Regions from separate parts of the Pseudomonas sp. DCA-1 genome, predicted to be linked through region 2. Evidence: riboswitches for the same ligand, from Rfam matches in the RefSeq annotation. Region 2 holds a riboswitch; each other region holds the start of a gene.
What was found. A riboswitch is a leader RNA that binds a small molecule or an ion and turns the genes downstream of it on or off. The one in region 2 is predicted to bind cobalamin.
Positions count from the first base shown of each region.

Region 1: another riboswitch for cobalamin. It lies ahead of ACE4QZ_RS12720 (CbtB domain-containing protein); the one in region 2 lies ahead of cobO (cob(I)yrinic acid a,c-diamide adenosyltransferase).
Region 3: another riboswitch for cobalamin. It lies ahead of ACE4QZ_RS16775 (ABC transporter substrate-binding protein); the one in region 2 lies ahead of cobO (cob(I)yrinic acid a,c-diamide adenosyltransferase).
Region 4: another riboswitch for cobalamin. It lies ahead of cobW (cobalamin biosynthesis protein CobW); the one in region 2 lies ahead of cobO (cob(I)yrinic acid a,c-diamide adenosyltransferase).

Region 1 covers NZ_CP169881.1:2,718,108-2,720,297, forward strand. The annotation lists gene ACE4QZ_RS12710 (cobalamin biosynthesis protein) at 1-239, opposite strand, end outside; gene ACE4QZ_RS12715 (CbtA family protein) at 239-925, opposite strand; gene ACE4QZ_RS12720 (CbtB domain-containing protein) at 935-1,123, opposite strand; cobalamin riboswitch at 1,217-1,440, opposite strand; gene ACE4QZ_RS12725 (GNAT family N-acetyltransferase) at 1,546-2,025, opposite strand; gene ACE4QZ_RS12730 (LysE family translocator) at 2,150-2,190, shown strand, end outside.
Region 2 covers NZ_CP169881.1:4,429,354-4,431,543, reverse strand. The annotation lists gene ACE4QZ_RS20910 (C40 family peptidase) at 1-371, shown strand, start outside; cobalamin riboswitch at 494-715, shown strand; gene cobO (cob(I)yrinic acid a,c-diamide adenosyltransferase) at 835-1,446, shown strand; gene ACE4QZ_RS20900 (cobyrinate a,c-diamide synthase) at 1,443-2,190, shown strand, end outside.
Region 3 covers NZ_CP169881.1:3,545,477-3,547,666, reverse strand. The annotation lists gene ACE4QZ_RS16775 (ABC transporter substrate-binding protein) at 1-948, opposite strand, end outside; cobalamin riboswitch at 1,059-1,257, opposite strand; gene ACE4QZ_RS16770 (DUF1624 domain-containing protein) at 1,286-2,190, opposite strand, start outside.
Region 4 covers NZ_CP169881.1:3,130,772-3,132,961, reverse strand. The annotation lists gene ACE4QZ_RS14805 (hypothetical protein) at 1-288, opposite strand, end outside; gene ACE4QZ_RS14800 (hypothetical protein) at 285-437, opposite strand; cobalamin riboswitch at 538-755, shown strand; gene cobW (cobalamin biosynthesis protein CobW) at 855-1,922, shown strand; gene cobN (cobaltochelatase subunit CobN) at 1,926-2,190, shown strand, end outside.

The sequences.
Region 1 (2,190 bases), 1.7 Mb from region 2:
TGGCTGAGCAGTGGTTCATAGGGTTGCAGTTGCGCGACATGGTACAGCACCAAAGGCAAACCTAGGTGCTCTGCCAGTTGCAACAACCCGGGCTCGTCGGCCTTCAGGCTGATGCTTGCGATGCCGCGCAGGTCAGCCAACGCCAGGCCCTGGTCGTCCAGAGCCTGGTGCAGCAAGCGATGCAAGGTGTCCGCCGGGCAACCCTGGCGGCAGCCAAAACCGGCGTAGAAGGCAGGCATCAAGCCTGGCTGGAACGGCGGAACAGCCAGGCGCTGAGCAGGCCCAAGGCCAGCCAGAAGGCGGCGTTGGTCAGCCAGGAGGCGACTTTGAACTGGGTTTCCAATGCTTCGGGGGCCAGGCTTTCGTGCACCTCCGGTTGCGGCGCACCGATGACATGAGGCATGACCAGCAGCACGGCGCCCAGCGCCTTCAGCAGCCAGTGGCGGGCAAACACCAGCAAGGCCAGGCCCAGGGCTGTGGCACTGGCTGTACCGACCCACCAGGTCTGGCGTTGCCCCAGGTCGGCGGCCGCAGTACCTGGCAGTTCTGGTGGCAAGCCCAGGGTTGGGGCCAGGCAGAACACGGCGAAGCCAGCCAACCCCCACAATGCGCCAGTGGCGGCGCGTTTGGGCTCGCGAAGGCTGTACAGGGCGGCGAGGATCAGGGCGAAGCCGACCGCGACCACCAGGTTGCCGCCTGTGGTGGACAGCACGCGCTGCCAGCCGTCTTCCGGCGACCAGGCTTCGGCGCTGTGTTCATGAGCGGCCACTTCGCTACCGTGTTCGTGGTGTGCGGCCGGGGCCGAGGACTCGTAGGTTTCCGCCTCCAGAATCAGCGGAGCAACCCAGAAGCTTTGCAGCAAGGTCAGCAACAGGGCTGCAAGGAGCCCGCTGAAGCCCGCAGTACGGGCAATGCGCGTGATCATCAGGCGTACTCAGTGGCAGGGGAAGGCGGCGCTGTGGCGGGTGTCGTGGGCGGCGTTGTGCACGGCCTCGATGTGCGAGAACCCGGCAAAGTAGACCAGGCACAGACCCAGCAAGCTGGCACCGACGGCGATGGTTACACGCCGGCTGAGGGTAACGGGGGTAGCAAGGCTGTGTTGTTTGGCGCTGGTGACGGGCATGACGCGATCCTCTGCTTTTTTGTGGGCAACGGGCGAGCGCGGCAGCCCCGGACGTGGTCGCCCAAGGGAATGCAACAGCGCCCGCCCACCGCGGGGTGTTCATGAACGTCAGGCCGGTCTCCGGGCTTGCGAGGAAGAGCTGGGCTCCTGGAACGCGTCACCTTCCCATGCCGTACTACAAGGCACAGTGGTACAGACGCTTCACTCGCTTACCGTTGCGGGGGCAGCACCGGCATTGTCCGGCCCTGCAGAAGGGCCTGGGACGCACCGGTTTCCCGTTTCACCCCGTGAGGGGCACCTGAACGCGAGGCATAAGGAGAGCATGGGGCGGGCTTGGCGTCAATGTCATACACAGCGCGAGGCTGTCGAACAGCAGGTACTACAGGCTCAGGCCCGCAGGCAGAAGTGCAGGAACCGGGCGTTCACCCGCGGGCGAATGCCGCCAGCTTGTCGCCATCCAGCCGGTAACGCACCCACTCATCCTGCGCCTCGGCCCCCAGTTTCTGGTAGAAGCCGATCGCTGGCTCGTTCCAGTCCAGCACGCTCCATTCCAGGCGCCCGCAGTTGTTCGCCACCGCTTCGCGGGCAATGTGCTGCAACAACTGCCGGCCAGCGCCATCGCCGCGTTGTTCGGGGGTTACGTACAGGTCTTCCAGATAGATGCCATTGCGCCCGAGCCAGGTCGAGTAGCTGTAGAAGTACACGGCAAAGCCGATTGCACGGCCATCACGCTCGCACATCAGGGCGTGCACAGTGCTGCCTTCGTCGAACAGGCTGTGCTCGATGTCGGCAAGGGTGGCGACTACCTCGTGGCGAGCGCGTTCGTATTCGGCCAGTTCGGTGATGAAGGTGAGGATCTGCTCGGCATCGGTATGCACGGCAGGGCGAATGGTGAGGCTCATGGTGACGGCTTCCTTGGTCCGGATTGGCGATACAGTGATGTGTATCTACGTAATTTAATCAAACTGTACCAGTCGCTGGGAAAGGCGACTCCGGTAGTGTGACAGCACCTATAAAGAAAGTGGAATGCCCGCCATGCTTGCCTCTGCCGACCTGCTGACCGCCTT
Region 2 (2,190 bases):
TGGTTGGCACGCCTTATCGTTGGGGTGGCAATACGCCGGACTCCGGCTTCGACTGCAGCGGCCTGATCAAATATGTGTACCGTGATGCTGCCGGCATCAGCCTGCCGCGCTCGACACGAGAGATGATCGTCATGCGTGCACCGACGGTGGATGCCAGTTCACTGCAGTCCGGTGACCTGGTGTTCTTCGCCACCAGTGGCGGCTCGCAGGTCAGCCATGCCGGCATCTATGTAGGGGACGGGCGCTTCGTGCATGCTCCCTCCACGGGTGGCACTGTCCGCCTGGACTACCTCTCCAACAGCTACTGGGCCAAGGCCTACCTGCAGGCCAAGCGGGTGATTCCGCAAGGGCATCTGGCGCAGAACCCCTGATGTCCATGCCTGTTCAGCGGCCCCGTTGAGCTCGGGGCCGCTAGCGGCTGCCGAGATTCATGTTGCTTTGCTCACCCGCCTGATCACCCGCTTCGATTGACGCTCCCGGTGCAACCCTCTAACCTTCGCGGCGTGTTTCAGGTGCCCTGCCAGCCCCGACTGGGCAGGGTGAAACTGGGAAGCCGGTGGGCGCCAGCATGGCGCGATTCCGGCGCTGCCCCCGCAACGGTAAATGAGTAAAAGGCCGCGCAGGGCCACTGGATGCCAGCATCCGGGAAGGCGCGCAGGCCAGGGCAAAGGCCCACTCACAAGCCCGGAGACCGGCCTGATACTGCCAACGGCATCACGGAGGGTGATGCGCGGTGCACCGTGGCGCCCTGCCATGGCCTCTGCGCGTTCTCCGTTTGCCTGCCTATTACCTGTCGCCGCGCGTTGCCGTGGTGCCAGCCAGCGGAGAACCCTGATGAGCGAATCCACCGAACGCGACGAACGCCACCTGGCGCGCATGCAGCGCAAGAAGGCGGTCATCGACGAACGCATCGCCAATTCCCCTAACGAATGCGGCCTGCTGCTGGTGCTGACCGGCAATGGCAAGGGCAAGAGCAGTTCGGCCTTCGGCATGCTCGCGCGCGCCTTGGGCCATGGCATGCAGTGCGGCGTGGTGCAGTTCATCAAGGGCCGCAACAGCACCGGTGAGGAACTGTTCTTCCGTCGCTTCCCCGAACAGGTGCGCTACCACGTGATGGGCGAGGGCTTTACCTGGGAAACCCAGGACCGCCAGCGTGACATTGCTGCTGCGCAAGCCGCCTGGGCGGTGTCGCGCCAGTTGTTGCAGGACCCAGGTGTACAGTTCGTGGTGCTGGACGAGCTCAACATCGCCCTCAAGCATGGTTACCTCGACCTGGACCAGGTACTGTCCGACATTCAGGCCCGCCCGCCCATGCAGCATGTGATTGTCACTGGCCGCGCTGCGAAGCCCGAGATGATCGAGCTGGCCGATACCGTGACCGAAATGGGCATGCTCAAGCACGCCTTCCAGGCCGGTATCCGCGCACAGAAAGGCGTCGAACTGTGAGTCGATCGCGCCACTGTCCCGCCGTGTTGATCGCGGCACCGGCCTCTGGCCAGGGCAAGACTACCGTCACTGCTGCGCTGGCCCGCCTGCACCGTAACCTCGGGCGCAAGGTGCGGGTGTTCAAGTGCGGGCCCGACTTTCTTGACCCGATGATTCTCGAACGGGCCAGTGGCGCGCCGGTGTATCAGCTGGACCTGTGGATGATCGGTGCCGAGGAAAGCCGTCGCCTGCTGTGGGAGGCTGCCGGCGAGGCTGACCTTATCCTCATCGAAGGGGTGATGGGGCTGTTCGACGGCACCCCGTCTAGCGCCGACTTGGCACGCCACTTTGGCGTGCCGGTGCTGGCGGTGATCGATGGCACAGCCATGGCCCAGACCTTCGGCGCCCTGGCTCTGGGCCTGGCGCGTTACCAGGCCGATCTGCCGTTCGCCGGCGTGCTGGCCAATCGGGTAGGCAGCCTGCGCCATGCGCAACTGCTGGAAGGCAGCCTGACCGAAGGCTTGCGCTGGTATGGCGGCTTGTCCCGCGAGCGCGGCATCGAACTGCCCAGCCGCCACCTGGGCCTGGTGCAGGCCAGCGAGCTGAATGACCTGGATACCCGTCTGGACGCTGCCGCCGAAGCGCTGGGTGCTAGTTGCGATGCGGCGTTGCCGCCGCCAGTGAGCTTTGCCGAGCCCGAACCGCAAACCTGCGCTGCCTCGCTGGCCGGTGTGCGCATTGGCGTGGCGCGGGACGAGGCGTTCG
Region 3 (2,190 bases), 880 kb from region 2:
GATACCGGCCTGCATGGCGTCGGCGTCAAGGATAATGATACGGTCGTGCTTCACTGCGTCCATGTTGCGGGTTACCGGATCACTGCGCAGGAATTCGAGCTTTTTCTGGTAGTCGTCGGCGGGGAAACGGCGGCGGTCCATGCGCGCGATGATCAGCCAGGTCGGATTGGCCTTGGCCAGGGTTTCCCACCCTACGCTTGGCCATTCTTCGCTGGACTCGACCACGTTGCGCACACCAAGGGTGCGCAGCATGAAGTCGGCGACACCCTGGCGGCCGGCCACATAGGGATCGATGTGAAGGTCGGCGCTGGAGAACCAGAACAGCGCCGAAGTTGCCGACAAGTCCTTGCCGGCCAGCCGCGCCCTGGCGCTGTCCAGATGCCCTTGCAACTCGGCGTTCAGGGCCGCACCGCGGTCCTGAACGTCGAAGATCTCGGCCAGTTGACTGACGCTCTTGTAGATGCTGTCTACCTGGAACGCTTGCAGGCGGGTGCCGTCTGCACCGACCAGGTTGTCCTTGCCTTCGCAGTCCGATGGCAGCACGTAGGTGGGGATCTTCAGTTCATCGAACTGCTCGCGGGTGGCGACCGAGCCCTGGGCACCGACCATCCATTCGAACTGCACCGCGACCAGCTGCGGGTGCTTGCCGACCACCGCCTCGAAGCTGGGTTCGTTGTCGGCCAGGCGTGGAACCTTGGCGTTCACTGCCTGGTATTCAGGCAATACGTTGTTGAACCACAGCGAGGTGCCCGCCAGCTTGTCACCCAGCCCCAAGGCATAGAGCAGCTCGGTACCGGCCTGGCCGATGGTGACGGCGCGCTGCGGTGCCTGAGCAAAAGTCTGCGGCTTGCCGCAGTTGTCGATCGTCAGCGGGTAGTGGGTGGCAGCGGCCTGGGCCAGGCCGGTGAGGCCTAGGCCCGCGAGCAGGGTGGCGAAACGGGGCAGCATGCTGGGCGATCTCCTATCGGACAGTTCTGGTGAGGAACGCACGGACAGGCATCGCCGAGCCCCAGCGGGTGGCTGGGGCAACACTGACGGCCAATCCCGGACACCCCGCCGGTTGGTGAATGCAGGCCGGCAGGTCTCCTGACTGGTGCGTCATGGCCTGGCTCCGGCCTTCCCGGGCGGTAGGCCCAGTGGCATGGGTGGAGCAGGCTCGGCACCTACAGTTGCGGGGGCAGTTCCGTTTGGCCCGTATTGGCGGGCCTGGGATTCCCTGTTAGTTCCGTGGTGGAAACCGGCGGCCCGCATGGTAGACCATCGCGGCGCCGGGGGAAAACGCTTTTCAGAAGTACTTCAGCCAGCTGATGTCGCGGCGGCGCTGTTTCAGCCGGGCGAACCCGCGCACCGGCAGGTACAGCGAAACCGCCAGCAGCACCGCGCCCAGCCACACCGCTGCAATACCGTCGAAACCGAAGTAGTCGCCATGGTTGAGCCCGAACAGCGCCACGCAGGCCAGGTACAGCAGCTTCAGCACATACAGGTGCAGCAGGTAGAAGAACATCGGTGCCGCACCGAACACCGCCAGTGCCGTGATCCAGCGCACTTGGCCGGCCCGCTCGAACGCGCGTAACAGCAGCAGGCCACAGCCCAGGGTCAGGGCCAGGAACAGAAGCGACGGTGGGTATTTGGTGATGTTGAAGAAGCTCATCAGGGTTTGCGTGAAGGTTGGATAACCGCTCCACGGCGCCTCACCGTAACCATTGAACATGCGCAGCAGGGCAAAGCCAAGCAGCGCGAGCAAACCGGCTACCTGCAGGTGTTGCTGGCGTTGTCCGGCATCGCTGCCACGGGCGAACCAGGGCCCCAGGCCGTAACCCAGGGCGATGACGCCGATCCAAGGCAGCACCGGGTAAGACGTGCGCAGGTGCAGGGTCTCGGAAAACGCCAGCCAGCCACGATCATGCAGGATTGCCCACGGCACATGCAGGGCTGACTCTACGCCGAAGTGCACGCCGTCGAGCAGGTTGTGGCCGGCGACGATGATGGCGCCCAGGGCGAGTAGCGCGGCGCGTGGCAGCCACACCAGCAGCGACAGGGCGATCATGCTGACGCCGATGGCCCAGATCACTTGCAGGTAAATCACGCTGGGGGGCAACTGGAAGGTCCAGGCGAAGTTGACCAGGGTGAACTCCAGCACCACCAGGAACAGCCCGCGTTTGAGCAGGAACGCCGAGACGTCGCCACGGC
Region 4 (2,190 bases), 1.3 Mb from region 2:
CACATGCCAGGCCGGATGGTCCAGCTGAATGCCGGCTTGCTCCAGCGCCAGGCCGGTAAGCGCCAGCATGCGCGCCTTCGCATCACCGACCACGGCCGCTGCCTTGTCGGCCTCTTGCTCGAATACCCAGGTGATACGCAGGCTGCTCGGAAAGTCCTCGGGGTCGAGGCGATGGGTAAGCCAACTGAAGCCGACAATCTCCGCCTTGGCGGCTTCGCAGGCATCGGTCAGGCACGCGACCAACTCCCGCTCCAGGCGACTTATCTCGCGTTTGCCCAATGCCTTCATGGGTTGGCCTCGTCATCGATCTGCTGGCAAAAGCGCAGGCGGTTGCCGAACGGGTCTTGCCCCTGCATCTGCAGAAAATCCAGGTAAAAAGCCTTGGCCTTGTCGGCGGAGAACATGCGCAATACCGGTAGGGCGGGGGCGAGGGGCATGGGGCGTCCTTGTCCGTTGAAAAAGTGCCACTGTAGCGCAGTTGCTGCCCTTATGGTCGACCAGCCGGCAGCAATGGTTGACCACCCGCCAGCCACTGCGTAGCCTTGCCCACTTCGAGGTTCTTCGGCATGGCCGGAGCTAAGACGGGAACGCGGTACAAGCCGCGGCTGCCCCCGCAACTGTAAGCACCGACAACGGATCGACACAGCCACTGCGCCAGCGCGCGGGAAGGCGTCATCCCGCCAGCCCGCTGTTCAACTGAACGGGGGCATGGAACGGTGCAAGCCAGGAGACCTGCCTCGTCACGTTTTCGACTTTCAACCGGGCGGGGTGATCCGGTGGCGAACAAGCCCGGCCGGTCCGGCCCGCGGCTGTCGTCCTGCATGCCCGCGCCACACTGCCAAGGGCAATGCGACATGAAAACACTGGCCAAGCTCCCCGTCACCATCGTCACCGGCTTCCTCGGCTCGGGCAAGACCACCTTGCTGCGCCACATGCTCGACAACGCCCAGGGCCGCCGCATTGCGGTCATCGTCAACGAGTTCGGCGAACTGGGCATCGATGGCGAAATCCTCAAGCAGTGCAGCATCGGTTGCACCGAGGAAGAAGCCAGCGGCCGCGTCTACGAACTGGCCAACGGTTGCCTGTGCTGCACCGTGCAGGAAGAATTCTTCCCGGTGATGCGTGAGCTGGTCGCACGCCGTGGCGACCTCGACCACATTCTCATCGAAACCAGCGGCCTGGCCCTGCCCAAACCATTGGTACAAGCGTTCCAGTGGCCGGAAATCCGCAATGCCTGCACCGTCGATGCGGTCATCACCGTGGTCGACAGCCCGGCCGTGGCCGCTGGCACCTTCGCCGCCTACCCGGACCAGGTCGATGCCCAGCGCAAGCTCGACCCTAACCTGGACCATGAATCGCCCCTGCACGAGCTGTTCGCTGACCAGCTGGCCAGCGCCGACCTGGTGGTGTTGAACAAGGCCGACCTGATCGACGCCGAAGGCCTGGCCAAGGTGCGTGCCGAGGTGGCCGAAGAACTGCCGCCGGCGGTGAAAGTGATCGAGGCCAGCAGCGGCAAGCTGCCACTGGACGTGCTGCTGGGCGTGGGTGCCGAGTCCGAGTCACATATCGATGGCCGTCGAACTCACCACGATTCCCACCACGACGGCGACGATCATGACGATCATGACCACGACGCTTTCGATTCCATCTCCATCGACCTGCCTGAAGCCGACGAAAGCCTGCTGCTCGATGCGCTGACCCAGCTGGTGGTGGAGTTCGGTATCCTGCGCGCCAAAGGCTTCGCCGCCATCCCGGGCAAGCCGATGCGCCTGCTGGTACAAGGTGTGGGTACCCGTTTCGACAAGCACTTCGACCGCGCCTGGCGTGCCGACGAGCCGCGCATTACCCGCCTGGTGCTGATCGGCCAGGACCTCGATGCTGCCCAGCTGGAAGCGCGCCTGCGCCAGGCACTGGGCGCCTGACCCATGCACCTGCTGCGGACCCAGCCCGGTGGTTTCGTACCGGATGACAGCATTGCCGACCTCGGCCAGACACCCGCCGAGCTGGTGATTCTCTGCAGCGGCGATTCGCACCTGGCATTGCTCGCCGACACCGCCGAGCAATTGCCCGAAGACTTTCCCGGCCTGCGCCTGGCCAACCCGATGCAGGTGCAGAACCATGCATCGGTCGACCTGTATGTCGACCAGGTGCTGCGCCATGCCAAGGTCATCCTGGTGTCGCTGCACGGTG